DNA from 3 places in the Specibacter sp. NPDC078692 genome. Region 1 is predicted to be linked to each of the others. Evidence: riboswitches for the same ligand, from Rfam matches in the RefSeq annotation. Region 1 holds a riboswitch; each other region holds the start of a gene.
The links. A riboswitch is a leader RNA that binds a small molecule or an ion and turns the genes downstream of it on or off. The one in region 1 is predicted to bind S-adenosylmethionine.

Region 1 (4,664 bases):
AGCTCGTACTGGAAGGGCCGACGTCGTCGGTACTTTTGGCACACATCTCCGACGACTCCGGCGTGCCAGTCAAGCGACTCATCACGCCCCATCTGGACACCGGAATCCTGCCCGGCACCACGCAAGGCGCCCTCTTTGCAGCCGCAAAAGCCGCAGGCTGGGAGCTGGGTTACGGGCCTGTTACTCCGGCTGATCTGCTGGATGCCGATGCCGTGTGGTTGATTTCCAGCCTGCGTCTGTTGGCTCCCGTTAACACCATTGACGGCCAAGAGATTGGCACGCCGGAGATCCGTTCGGAGTTGACAGCGGAACTTTCAAGGCTTCTCGCACAGACCCTCTAACTGCCGAGTTAAACCGCAGAAGCTGCCACTGCCCGCCGGGCCGAGCGCCCGCTCAGCCAATTACCCAACCACATGATCAGAAATGTCATGGCCACGAAGGCCACGGCGATGATGAGGCAAGTCAGCAGGACGGGACCATATCCGCCGTCGGACGGGTTGAGGAAGGGGTAGGCGTACCAGGTGATGGCCGCGCCGCGAATGATCGAATACGCCAAATACGCCAGCGGGAACGCGATGGCGACGAGCACGCGTTTGTAGGCGATGGGGTGGCGCGGCGGGGTGATGAGCCAGTCGGCCACGATCGCCACAGGCATCACATAGTGCAGCCACGTGTTGATCCAGGGCAGGAGCGAACCCAAATCCACATCGCGCAGCAGGGCGCTGAAGACGATTCCCACCAACGCCATGCACACCACGGAAATGCAGCGCAACAGCGCCCACGCGGGTCCCAGATCCTTGCCGCGCCAGCTCAGCACCGACTCCACCACCAGCACCACGGCGGCAAAAATATTGGAGAGGTTGGTGAAATAGCTGAAGAAGTTCAGCACGCTGAAGCCGTGGCCAATGTGAATGCCCAGCTGGATTCCCACGGCGACCAAGGTCACCGCGCCAAAGAGGAAACGGACGGCGATGAAGGCGCGGCTGAGGCTCATGGATTCATACTGTCAGCTCATGGGCTGCGCGTCTGTAGTGCTGCCGTCATTTTGCGCCATACATGCACTTCTTAGGGTCCCAAGGGGCGGTGGATGTGTTAGTTTCAAAGGGAGTAATGAGTGCCAGTGTCAAGCCCTGACTTGCTGGCCGGCAACCCTCTTTCCGGCGGGGTGCCTCAGGTGACTACTCGGCAAACCCAGCTTCCACGGCTGAAGTTTGCAAGCGCGAACCCCGGTGCGGTAACTCAATGTCCAAATTTTTTGAGCACCGTCCTCAGCTCTCGCTTGCAGCCTTGCGGCCACTTGCAATGAGGAGAGAACATGTCCGCGGACGAATCACCCCTGGCCTACCGGCTCATCACCGGTCCCGACGATCGCTCCTTCTGCGAGCGCATCTCAGCAGCCCTCGACGAAGGCTATGTGCTTCACGGAGGGCCGGCCGTCACCTTTAATGGCACGAACGTGATCTGCGCCCAGGCCGTGATCCTCCCCCAGGCAGTTGCCAGTAGCGACGCCGCCGTGGCTAACGCAGTGGACGATCTGGACGCCGAGCTGGAGTTCGACGGCGAGGGCATCGCGTGAGCTACGCAGGGGATCTGGCCCCGGCAACAGCTTGGGAACACCTAGCTGCCGGAGCCACCCTGGTGGATGTGCGCACCGAAGGTGAATGGACGCATATTGGCGTCCCCGACGTTTCCGCGCTGAACTCCGAACCGGTCTTCATCCAGTGGAATCTGTCTGACGGCACCAACAACCCCCAGTTCCTGGAACAGCTACAGGCCGCAGTGCCCGCCGAGAAGCCGCTGGTTTTGCTGTGCCGTTCGGGCGTCCGATCCATCGCGGCGGCCGAGGCAGCAACTGCGGCCGGCTACACGGCGTACAACGTACTCGAGGGATTCGAGGGTCAACCCGACCGCTTCGGCGACCGTGTCCTGAACGGTTGGAAAAACCGCAATCTACCCTGGTACTAACGCCTTTCCTCGGAACGCGGCATGCGGAACGCCGCGTCCCGCGCGTCTGCACTGTGCCATCGCATGCCAGCATCCAGCCTCCTCACTCACCAGCGAATGCCAAGGACAAGTAATTGAGCAACTTTAACGAGCACGCAGCCACCTGGTCCCCGGACACGGCTGCCGTGCGCGGCGGGCTTGACCGCACCAACTTCCAAGAGACCTCCGAGGCCCTGTTTCTGAACTCCGGCTTTGTGTACGAATCCGCCGAGGCCGCCGAGGCGTCCTTCACCGGAGAAGTGGACCGTTTTGTGTACTCGCGGTACGGCAACCCGTCCGTGGCCACGTTTCAGGAACGGTTGCGGCTACTCGAAGGCAAAGAAGCGTGCTTTGCGACGGCGTCCGGCATGTCCGCCGTATTCACCGCTTTGGGTGCCTTGTTGGGTGCCGGGGACCGGGTGGTGGCGTCGCGCTCACTGTTCGGCTCCTGCTTTGTGATACTGAATGAGCTGCTCCCGCGCTGGGGTGTGGAGACGGTGTTCGTTGACGGACCGGATCTGGATCAGTGGCGCGAGGCGTTGAGTGTGCCCACCACGGCCGTCTTCTTTGAATCCCCATCCAACCCCATGCAGGAAATTGTGGATGTTCAGGCCGTGTGCGATCTAGCCCATGCGGCGGGCGCGCAAGTGGTGGCGGACAACGTCTTCGCCACTCCCCTGTTGCAAAAGTGCGGCGACTTTGGTGCGGACATCATTGTGTACTCGGGCACCAAGCACATTGACGGTCAGGGCCGGGTGCTGGGCGGCGCCATCTTGGGCACCAAGGAATTCATCGATGGACCGGTCAAAAACCTGATGCGCCACACGGGGCCGGCATTGTCTGCCTTCAATGCTTGGGTGCTGACCAAAGGCCTGGAAACCATGAATCTGCGCGTGACACATTCCTGCAACAACGCACTGGCACTGGGCAAATTCCTAGAATCAGCACCGCAGGTAGCACGCGTGCTGTACCCGCATCTCCCCTCACACCCACAGTACGAGCTGGCCAAGAAGCAGATGAAGGCTGGCGGTACCGTGTTGACGTTCGAGCTGGCCGAACCCGCCAACGGCACCCGAAAGGATGCTGCCTTTGCGCTGCTCAATTCCCTATCCATCATCGATATTTCCAATAACCTTGGCGATACCAAATCACTCATCACGCACCCGGCCACTACCACGCACCGCGCTATGGGTCCGGAAGGCCGCGCAGCCATCGGACTCTCTGACGGTTTCTTGCGCCTCTCCGTTGGCCTCGAGGACGTAGAGGATCTGAAGCAGGATCTGGCCGCGGCACTGGCGGCTATCTAGTCGGCTGCACTTCCCCCTTCCCCACAAGCAGCGCGCCTTGCGCACCACGCTCGGGTAACCCGCGTCACATAGCTAATTCGCAAAGAAATTTTGTATCGATTCATTGACCTTCGACACAGTCTCGTGCAAGATGGGCGGTAAGCGTTTTCCTGACTGCTTTTCATCACTCACTTCTACCCCGATTTCAACCCTGCACGACTCTTCACCTCGTGGCCCTCTTCGTGCCACGAGGCGATCGGGCATGCCACCACCCGGTTTCGGCGTGCAACTATCGCCACCAAGAAGCCAGCCGTACGCCAGCTCCTTCACAGTCTTGACGCTCACCGACCGCCTCGCTTCACCCACGGTAGCTGAGGTGGACGCAGCACAGTTTCACAACACTTCCTCCACCGTTTCAACAACAGCAAGGGAATCAATGACGAATCTCAAAAAGAGGCCGCGCAGCATTTATGGCAGTGCTTTTGCCAGCGCCGCGGTCGTAACCTGCCTTATTGCCGGAACAGCTTCAGCCGCTGTGGCCGCACCTGGCGACGCTGTAGCAACCACCCCCGTGAGCGCCGTACAGCTCGAAGCCCTTGACCGGGGTCTCGTTGCGGTTTCCACGGACCACGGCGTATTCCTCAGCTGGCGTCTCTTGGCTTCAGAAACCTCGGGCGCATCGGACACGGGTGTCTTGGGTCCTGACTTTGTTGTGTACCGGGATGGCACCAAGATCGCCACCGTCACCGACAGCACAAACTTCTCGGATCCCAGCGGTGCGTCGAAAGCCAGCTACACCGTAGCGCCCGTGGTCAACGGGATTGAGATGGCTGCCAGCACCTCTGTAAACGCGTGGGCCGAGGGCTATTACGACTTGCCGCTGCAGCGCCCGGCCGACGGCGTCACTCCTGTCGGCGAGGCGTACAGCTACTCAGCTAATGACGTTTCCGTAGGCGATGTTGACGGTGACGGCGTGTACGAATACATCGTCAAATGGGACCCGTCCAACTCAAAGGACGTCTCCCAGATTGGCTACACAGGTCCGGTGTTTTTGGATACCTACAGAATTGACGGAACACTTCTGAACCGTATTGATCTTGGGGTCAATATCCGGGCCGGCGCGCACTATACACAGTTCATGGTCTACGACTTCGACGGCGATGGCCGTTCCGAGACCATCCTCAAGACCGCTCCCGGCACAAAGTCCACGAGCTACGACGCCACGGGAAAAGCCACAAGCGAAGCCTTCGTCACCTTGCCGCAAGCCGATATTGACGCCGGCTACTCCACCAGCGACGACTACCGTTTGAGCACCGAAGATTACTACACCCACGTGGTGAAAATGTTCCAGGACTGGACCAAGCACCCGGAAGTTGTTGCCGGTAACTGGCCTGC
Region 2 (4,664 bases), on a different contig from region 1:
CAGCAACAATCTGTCAGTACGGCCGTTATTTTGTGAATCGGTCAACAAGAATCCCAGCCCCATGGACGAAGCGATCAGCTCTGCCGCCACCAGGAACAGCCACGCTTGGGCTAGTGCCAGCCGGAGTCCGGAGAAGATGGACGGGACCACGGCCGGCAGCTGCACCGTGGTCAACAGCTTCAAGCCCTTGAGCCCGAATGCCCGTGCGGCCTCGACTAGGTTCTTATCCACATGGCGCAACGCCAGAGACACGGTGGTGAATATTGGGAAGAACGCACCAATAATAATCAGCGTGACCTTGGAGTCCTCACCAATCTTCATCCAGAGGATCAACAGCGGCACCCATGCCAAGGACGGTACGGCCCTGAGCGCGCCGATGGTGGGCCCCAGCAGAACCTCGGAGACCTTTGAAAGCCCCACAAGAGCTCCCAAAGAGACACCCAGCACGGCTCCGATCAGGAAGCCAAGGAGGACTCGCTGCGTGGAGATGGCAATGTGGCCGAACAGCTCATTGCGGGCAATGAGTTCTGTCCCGGCCTCCAATACTGATCGTGGCGAGGGTAGCTGGACCGGAGAGAAAATACCTGCCGCGGTACTGAGCTGCCAGGCGAGCAAAATGATGACCGGAAGAATGAGGCCCAAGCCCAACTTGACCCAGCCGCCAGCACCGCGAAGGATCCGGGGTGTTGGTGTTGGAGCGCCGGGCTTCAGCGTGGTGACGCCGACGGCGGTGAAACCTTCAACAGAAGTTGGCAGCACAGCGTTGCCTGTTGCCCCGGGGTTGCCTAGGTGGCTCATGCGGATTCCTTGATTGAATCAGGATTTGCCTTCAGCGCGAAGGAATCATCCAGCAGGGTCTCCAGAGCGGTGTCCACTTCGGCCTGCGTCTTGACGTCGCCGAGCTCAACAAAGGTGGGCCCAATCTTGGCCAAGACGGCGCGCTGCTTCTCGCCCGGAACTCCGGAGACATCCAGGTTGCTGCGCTCGAGAATCACGGTGGTGGCAACTGCTGGCTTCAGACCAGCGGCATCTGCCAGGATCTGAGCCGTTTCCTCAGGATTGGCCGCAGCCCAGATACGAGCCTTTTCATAAGCGTCCACCACGGTCTGTGCCAACTCGGGCTTGTCCTTGAGGAATGATTCGGTGGCGTTGAGGAATCCGTAGGTGTTGAAATCAAGGTTCCGGTAGAAGAGGGTGGCGCCTTCCTGCTCGGCTGTGGCCATGATGGGATCCAGACCAGACCACGCGTCTACTGAACCGTTCGCCAGAGCTGCTCTTCCGTCAGCGTGCTGGAGGTTCTCCACCGTCACGTCCTTGGTGCTCAGGCCGGCTTCTTCCAGGGCCTGGACTAGGAAGAAGTAGGGGTCGGTGCCCTTGGTCGCCGCCACGGACTTGCCCTTGAGATCAGCAACTTTGGTAATACCGGAGTCCTTGTTAGTGACTAGGGCCGCCCACTCAGGCTGGGAGTAGAGCGAGATTGTCTTGATGGGGGAGCGGTTGGCGCGTGCCAACAGCGCCGCGGAGCCTGCCGTGGAACCAACGTCGATGGCGCCAGCACGCAGTGCCTCATTGGCCTTGTTGGAACCAGCCGATTGCAACCACTTCACGGTGACGTTTTTCTCGGCCAGAGTTGCCTCCAGCCAGCCCTTCTCCTTGATAATCAGGCTGAGCGGGTTGTAGGTGGCGAAGTCGATGTTGAGTGTATCGGAGCCGCCCACCTTGCCAGCAGCGTCGGTGGCTGCATTCTCACCGGTGCAGCCGGCAAGGGCCAAAGCGGAAACGGCGGCTGTGAATCCGAGGAATGAGCGTCGGTTGAAAAGAGCTGAATTAGACATGGTGGTCCTTAAAATGGGTGTGCTGAAGAGTGAAAGAGAGAAAGTAAAAAGTAGCGGCTAGTGGCCGTCGACGCCGAGGCTGGTAAGCAGTGAGCTGCGCAGCCCGGCCAGTTCTGTTGATGCCCGGTCGCGGGGGCGTGTGCCGGGCACGTCCACGGTGCGCACAATGGTGCAACCGGGCTGGTCCGTGCCGTCGGAGCCCAACAGGATGATCCGGTCCGCGAGCTGCAATGCCTCATCTACGTCGTGAGTGACCAACAGAACCGTGGTCGGTTCTGCCGAATGGATATCCAGCAGCAGGTCCTGCATGGTGATTCTAGTCAGGGCATCCAGCGCGCCAAAGGGCTCGTCAAGCAATAGAACTCCAGGGTTGCGAGCCAAGGCGCGGGCCAAGGATGCGCGCTGGGCCATGCCGCCGGAGATTTCCCGCGGCCGGTGCCCGGCGAAGGCGGATAGACCCACCAGTTCCAACAGATTTTCCACCACGAGGCGGCTGCGGGCGGAGTCGGCTCCGGCAGGAACCCCGATCGCCACGTTGCTGGCGATCGACTTCCAGGGCAGGAGCCGAGGTTCCTGGAAGGCTACGGCACAGCGTGAATCAATGCCGGTTACGGCTGTTCCATCAATGCTCACGGAGCCGCTGCTGGGAGCGTCGAGTCCGGCAACGGCACGCAGGAGGGTGGATTTTCCGCAGCCAGAAGGTCCCAGTAGGGCTACGATTTCCCCGGCCTGAATGTCAAAGGAAACATCACGGAGCACGGTGTGGGTGCCGGCCTTGGAACTGAAAGACCTGCCAAGCCCATGAAAGGAAACCGGCATGGCCGCAGTGCCCTGGGGATCAGAAACTATTGTTGGTGGCGCCACTGGTTCGGCAGACACCGAGGGCGAAAGTAAAGCAGACATCACAACACTCCATCGTTCCTGGCGGTAGCACCCTGCCGGCGATGACTCCTTCTACAAAGGTGTCAACCAGGGTTGCTGCGGCGTCAATGAGCCAGATCTCTCGGCCGCTCGGGATGGTCATCTCAAGACTAGGACGTAGTGGTGTGCGGCAGAAATCGGCAAGCGGGTGGAGTTCGCGAAGCGTAACAATCGGTGGGAGGACTAGGCTCGTAACATGGCACACCTCAATGACCCGCAGCTCATCCGCCGGCTCTTGACCACACCCGGTCGCTGGGCTGTTGTGGGCTTGTCCGGTAATCCGCTGCGACCTGCCGTCGGTGTTTCCTTGTACCTCCAGCAGCACCTGGGCCAGGAGATCATCCCGGTGAGTTTGAAAGGCGATGACGTCCATGGTGCCAAGGGGTACAAAGCCTTGGCCGAGGTCCCCGGAACCATCGACGTGGTGGACTGTTTTGTAAATTCCACCCGGGTGGGTGATGTTGTAGACCAGGCCATCGCGGTGGGTGCCAAGGCTGTCTGGCTCCAGCTGGGCGTTATTGACGAGGACGCGGCCCAACGTGCACAAGCTGCAGGACTGGACGTGGTGATGAATACCTGTCCCAAGATTGAAGCCGCAAAACTCGGGTTGTAAGCGGCGCAGGCTGTGCTGAACGACGATCTTCAGAAATAAGGAAAGCTGCCATGCCCCGCCATCTTGACCTTTCACCCAGCCGTGGCCGTTGGGTGGCTTTTTCGGTGTTGCTCCTAGCGATTGCACTCGTGGCCACCGGCCTGTGGTGGGTCAACACCAACAGTTCAGCGCTGCCGGGCCCAGTAACTGCGCCAGCTACTACCGCGCCGCCCATAAGTACCCCCGTCGCAAGCAACCCGGTCACAAAAACTCCTCCCGAGAGAGCCACTGCCTCGAGTACCCCCGCGGCGACTGGCACTGCCTCGAGTACGCAAGCTCCGGCGTCGGAAGTCCCCAGCGCTCAGCCAGCGACTAACCCGGCCACCGGGAGGGTAGACACCCTTGAAGGGCTGGTGCCGGACTATGTGCTGCCGCCCATCGTCGACGGGATGGCGCCGGTGCTGACCAAGGTGCCTACCGAGCAAAAGGTGGTGTTCGTGACGATCGACGACGGCGCCGTGAAGCGGGACTCGGACCTGGCGCTGCTGGAGCAGCACGGGATCAAGGCCTCGTTGTTTCTGGCTCACAATTTTATCGCCGGAAGTTCAGATTTCTACAGGAAATACACTGCGGCCGGACACCTCATTGAAAACCACACCATGACCCATAATCTGGGATTTATTCAGCTCAGCTACGAGCAGCAAAAGGCCGAAATTTGCGGCATGGCTGACTTCGAAGAACAGCAGTTCGGGCGCCGGCCGGTCTTCTTCCGACCGCCGGGTGGCCCATACACCATGGCCACCCGGCGGGCTGTTGCGGAGTGCGGCATGAAGGCCATTGTGGATTGGGAAAGCAAGGCAAATGCAGGGGGAATGGACTACCAAGTGGGCGCGGGGCTGCGACCTGGGGACATTGTGCTCATGCATTTTAGGAAGGAATTCCCGGAAAACCTCGCGGCCTTCCTCAAAGCGCAAAAAGCAGCCCGACTCAAAGTGGTGCTGCTCGAAGATTATCTGGCCACCCCGTAGCATCACGTAGAAAATAGAAGGAGCTTAAGCCGGTGGAAAACGAAGATCGCACCCGGGACGCCACCGAAGTTCACACGGAGCCGAGGGCGCTGGCCCAGCTACCGGTGGTGCTCGCGCTGGCCGACGCCGGAAAACTACGGGTCAGTGCTGCCACACGGAAACCCACGGCTGCCACCATGCGGTTGTTGGAGACTGTGCTGCCCGGCGGGGAATTTTATGCCAACGAACCCATCTCCGGTTTTGCCTGGCCGTTACTGCTGCAGGCCGGTGGACTGGCAGACGGTCCCA
Region 3 (4,664 bases), on a different contig from region 1:
GTTGGAAACCATCCACGGCCTAGGGAAACTCAGCGATACCCTCCGCCGCTCAGTGGAAGCCGCCACCACGAAGTCCGAGCTGGAAGATCTGTACCTGCCGTATAAGTCCACGCGAAAGACCAAAGCCGACGCTGCACGCGAAGCCGGACTGGAGCCGTTGCTGGACGCGTTGCTAGCGGATCCTTCGAAATTCCCCGGCGTTGCAGCCGACGCCTTCCTCAGCTCGGAGCGCGATGTTGCTACTGCGGATGATGCCTTGGCCGGGGCCCGGGCCATCTTGATTGAACGTGCGGGCCAAGACGCGGCATTGGTCGGCGAGTTGCGTGAGCGGTTGTGGAAGACCGGCCGTCTCCGTTCCGCTGTTAAAACCGGCAAGGACAATGAAGGGGAGAAGTTTAAGGACTACTTTGACTTCGCTCAGCCGCCACATACCCTGCCCAGTCACCGGGTCCTGGCCTTGTTGCGCGGTGAAAAGGAAGGTGTGCTGTCGCTGGATCTGGCCGAGGCTGACCCCCGTGACAAGGAAGCGGCGGTCCAGGCCCGGACGGTGTACGAAAATGCTGTGGCTCGCTCCTTGGGCATCTCCGATTCCGGCCGTGCCGCCGATACTTGGCTCATGACCGGAGCCCGTTTGGCGTGGCGGACACGTATTCTGACCCGGTTGTCAGTGGATCTGCGCGTCCGGTTGTTCCAGAGTGCCGAAGAGGAGTCCGTGCGCGTATTTGCCGCCAATCTGCGCGATGTTCTGCTGGCCGCTCCGGCCGGAAACCGCTCCACCCTAGGTCTGGATCCGGGGTTGCGCACGGGCACCAAGGTAGCGGTGGTGGACGGCACCGGAAAGGTTGCAGCCACTGAGACCATCTATCCGCATGCACCGGCAAAACGCTGGAATGAAGCCCTCGCCACCTTGGTCTCGCTGTGCCAGCGGCATGACGTTGAGCTGATCGCCATTGGCAACGGGACTGCCAGTCGCGAAACAGACAAGCTGGCTGCTGAACTGGTGGCCGAACTCAAGCGGTTGAACCCTGACCGTTTGGTCACCAAGCTGGTGGTCTCCGAGGCGGGCGCATCCGTATATTCCGCCTCGGCCTTGGCGAGTGCCGAACTTCCCGGCATGGACGTATCCCTGCGCGGTGCCGTATCGATTGCGCGCCGCCTCCAGGACCCGCTGGCCGAGTTGGTCAAGATTGAGCCCAAGTCCATTGGCGTGGGCCAATATCAGCACGATCTCACCCCCGCCAAACTGGACCGTTCTCTTGACGCTGTCGTGGAAGACTGCGTCAACGCGGTGGGTGTGGATCTGAACACGGCCTCGCCCGCGCTCTTGGCGAGGGTGGCCGGCGTCGGGCCTCTATTGAGTGAGAACATTGTGGCTCACCGCAACGAGAATGGCCCCTTCAACAAGCGCCGGGAACTGCTCAAGGTGGCGCGGCTGGGCCCGAAGGCGTTCGAGCAGTGTGCCGGATTCCTGCGGATCACCGGGGGATCGGAACCGCTGGATGCCTCCAGTGTGCACCCTGAGGCGTATGGTGTGGCCCGCAAGATCCTCGTCGCGGCCGGTGCGGGCACTCATGAGCTTGCCGGTGGTCTCGGCGCGGTGGCATCCGTGAACCCGGCCGATTTCATCGAGGGTGAGTTTGGTTTACCCACTGTCAAAGACATCATTGCCGAGCTGCAAAAGCCTGGGCGTGACCCCCGTCCGCGCTTTGAAACCGCCACGTTTACCGACGGCATCGAGAAAATCACCGATCTGCGCCCCGGCATGATTTTGGAAGGGACCGTCTCCAATGTGGCCGCGTTTGGCGCCTTCGTGGATATTGGCGTGCACCAAGACGGGCTGGTCCACGTCTCGGCCATGAGCAACAGCTTCGTGTCCGATCCGCACGCTGTAGTTAAGTCCGGCCAAGTGGTGCGCGTGAAGGTTCTGGAAGTAGAGCCCGAACGCAAACGTATTTCGCTCACCCTGCGCCTGGACGATGAGGTGGGTGCCGGTGCCGGTGCTGGTGCGCGTGCCGGTGCGGGCGCCGGCGCTAACTCGCGTGCCCGCAGCAAAGGCGCCAACCCCGGCCAGGGTTCTACCCAAGGTTCCGGCCAAGGCTCAAGTCAGGGCCGCCGGCCGGGTGGGCAGGGTCCCAGGGCTGCAGACGTGCAGAGCCCACGGGGTGCCGGCGCGCAGAGCCCCCGGGGTGCCGGCGCGCAGGGTCGTCCCAATACCGCGGCACCGTCGGCCAATACAGCCTTGGCCGAGGCGCTGCGCCGGGCAGGGCTGGGCAAGTAGCGCCACAAAGCAGTCCGGCGACGTTGCAGCTGCGCTTGGTTGCGACGTAACCACGCGCCCGTCCAAAGGACTGGCGGCCACTGCGTGAACTCATACGCACGACTGAACGTTACTGGCGCGTATAGACACTCATGCGCACCACTTGCGGCCAGTGGTGCGTATGAGTTTGCTACTCCTACGCAACCCAGGCGGCCCAACCCAATCAGCCCAATGGAAGGGGGAGTGTCCGGCGTCGTTCATCAGTCAGAAATTTGGACAAGGGCACCTTTGTCGCGAAAATTCAAGGACATCTTCGGCCAAAGTCATAAACTCGTCACAATCTTGCAAGCGCGCGGAGATTCTTTCACACTGGATGCAGGTCATGAGTGTCAGCGCACAGCCCCGGCTTGCTGACCGGCAACCCTCCTTCCGCGGTGGGGTGCCCCGGGTGAGGACCTGGCATCGAGCCATCCGGCTCCGGTGCAAGCGCGGGCCATCAGCAACGCAACCCTCCACGCATTGTGCGCAGGAGGCTTCGCAGGTGCAGGCCTCTAGTGTTAAAGGAAACAGCCATGAGCAACGGTTGGTCATTTGAAACCCGTCAGATCCACGTAGGCCAGGAGCCCGACGCCACCACCGGCGCCCGTGCATTGCCGATCTACCAGACAACTTCGTTTGTGTTCCCGTCGGCAGAAAGTGCCGCGGCACGGTTCGCCTTGGCCGAACTGGAACCCATCTACACCCGCATCGGCAACCCCACCACGGATGCCGTGGAGCAGCGCGTCGCCAACCTCGAAGGCGGCGTCGGCGCACTCCTGCTGGCATCGGGGCAGGCGGCAACCACCTTCGCCATTTTGAACATTGCAGAAGCCGGCGACCACATTGTCTCCAGCCCCAGCGTGTACGGCGGCACGTTCAACCTGCTGGCCCACTCGCTGAAGAAGCTCGGCATCGAGACCACCTTTGTTTCGGACCCCGACAACCTGGACGAATGGCGTGCGGCCGTCAAGCCGAACACCAAGGCGTTCTTCGGCGAGACGGTCTCCAACCCGCGCCAGGACGTGCTGGACCTGGAAAACATCAGCGCCATCGCCCACGAAGCCGGCGTGCCGCTGATCGTGGACAACACCCTCGCAACGCCGTACCTGCTCCGCCCGATTGAGTGGGGTGCCGATATCGTCATCCATTCGGCCACCAAGTACCTGGGCGGTCACGGCACAGCCATCGGCGGCGTGATTGTTGACAGTGGAAACTTCGACTTCGCGGCAAACCCGGAGAAGTTCCCCGGCTTCAACACCCCCGACGAGACGTACAACGGCCTGGTCTATGCCCGTGACCTCGGCGTGGGCAGCGCACTCGGTGCCAACCTGGCCTACATCCTCAAGGCCCGCGTCCAGCTGCTGCGCGACCTCGGATCCGCCATCTCCCCGTTCAACGCCTTCCTGATTGCCCAGGGCATCGAGACGCTGAGCCTGCGCGTGGAACGCCACGTCAGCAACGCCGTCACGGTCGCCGAATGGCTCGAAGCCAACGAGAACGTTGAAGCCGTTGCCTACGCCGGCATCCCTTCAAGCCCCTGGTTTGAGCGTGGCCGCAAGTACGGTCCCAACGGTGTTGGCGCCATCATCTCCTTCGACATCAAGGGCGGCATCGAGGCTGGCAAGCGCTTTGTGGACGGCCTCGAGCTGCACTCGCACGTGGCCAACCTGGGCGACGTCCGATCCCTCGTGATCCACCCGGCCTCCACCACCCATGCCCAGCTCTCACCCGAGCAGCAGCTTGCCGCGGGTGTGCGGCCCGGAGCCGTTCGGCTGTCCGTCGGCCTGGAAAACGTCGCCGACATCATCGCAGACCTGGAAGCCGGATTCCGCGCCGCAAAATCGGCGTGATCCCAGTGGGACACACGGTGGACAAGGGCTTGTTTTCCTCCGGGTTCGCACCAGCTGCAGCTGAACCCGTTGGTGCGGACTTCTGCGCGGCTGTAGGACGGGGCGGTGGTGTGTTGCGCTCCATCCAGATTGGCGCACTCCCGCTGGAAGCCGGGGGCGAGCTGCCGTCGGTGACCATGGCCTTTGAATGCTGGGGCACCCTGAACGCAGCCGGCGACAACGCTGTACTCATCCAGCACGCACTGACCGGCAGCACGCACGTTAGCCGCGGCGATTCCGAAGAAGATGGCTGGTGGGAAGGCTTGGTGGGTCCCGGCGAAGTCATCGACACCAACAAGTACTTTGTGGTGTGCGCCAACATGATTGGTGGTTGCTATGGCACCACCGGGCCCTCCAGTATTGCCGCGGATGGCAAGCCCTACGGTTCTCGCTTCCCGTTCATCACCATCCGCGATTCTGTCGAGGCCGAGGCGCTCTTGGCCGAGAAACTGGGCATCGCCTCCTGGTTCGCTGTCATT

Region 2: another riboswitch for S-adenosylmethionine. It lies ahead of AB0O97_RS15525 (ABC transporter ATP-binding protein); the one in region 1 lies ahead of AB0O97_RS02160 (DUF1737 domain-containing protein).
Region 3: another riboswitch for S-adenosylmethionine. It lies ahead of AB0O97_RS00450 (bifunctional o-acetylhomoserine/o-acetylserine sulfhydrylase); the one in region 1 lies ahead of AB0O97_RS02160 (DUF1737 domain-containing protein).

What each region holds. Positions count from the first base shown of each region.
Region 1 covers NZ_JBFBLV010000002.1:156,923-161,586, forward strand. The annotation lists gene AB0O97_RS02150 (aminodeoxychorismate lyase) at 1-341, shown strand, start outside; gene AB0O97_RS02155 (Pr6Pr family membrane protein) at 350-994, opposite strand; SAM riboswitch class IV at 1,107-1,226, shown strand; gene AB0O97_RS02160 (DUF1737 domain-containing protein) at 1,316-1,576, shown strand; gene AB0O97_RS02165 (rhodanese-like domain-containing protein) at 1,573-1,965, shown strand; gene AB0O97_RS02170 (O-succinylhomoserine sulfhydrylase) at 2,079-3,290, shown strand; gene AB0O97_RS02175 (rhamnogalacturonan lyase) at 3,706-4,664, shown strand, end outside.
Region 2 covers NZ_JBFBLV010000025.1:31,508-36,171, forward strand. The annotation lists gene AB0O97_RS15515 (ABC transporter permease) at 1-798, opposite strand, end outside; gene AB0O97_RS15520 (aliphatic sulfonate ABC transporter substrate-binding protein) at 795-1,835, opposite strand; gene AB0O97_RS15525 (ABC transporter ATP-binding protein) at 1,893-2,654, opposite strand; SAM riboswitch class I at 2,745-2,858, opposite strand; gene AB0O97_RS15530 (CoA-binding protein) at 2,953-3,369, shown strand; gene AB0O97_RS15535 (polysaccharide deacetylase family protein) at 3,420-4,376, shown strand; gene AB0O97_RS15540 (hypothetical protein) at 4,409-4,664, shown strand, end outside.
Region 3 covers NZ_JBFBLV010000001.1:109,311-113,974, forward strand. The annotation lists gene AB0O97_RS00445 (Tex family protein) at 1-2,278, shown strand, start outside; SAM riboswitch class IV at 2,636-2,752, shown strand; gene AB0O97_RS00450 (bifunctional o-acetylhomoserine/o-acetylserine sulfhydrylase) at 2,830-4,146, shown strand; gene AB0O97_RS00455 (homoserine O-acetyltransferase) at 4,257-4,664, shown strand, end outside.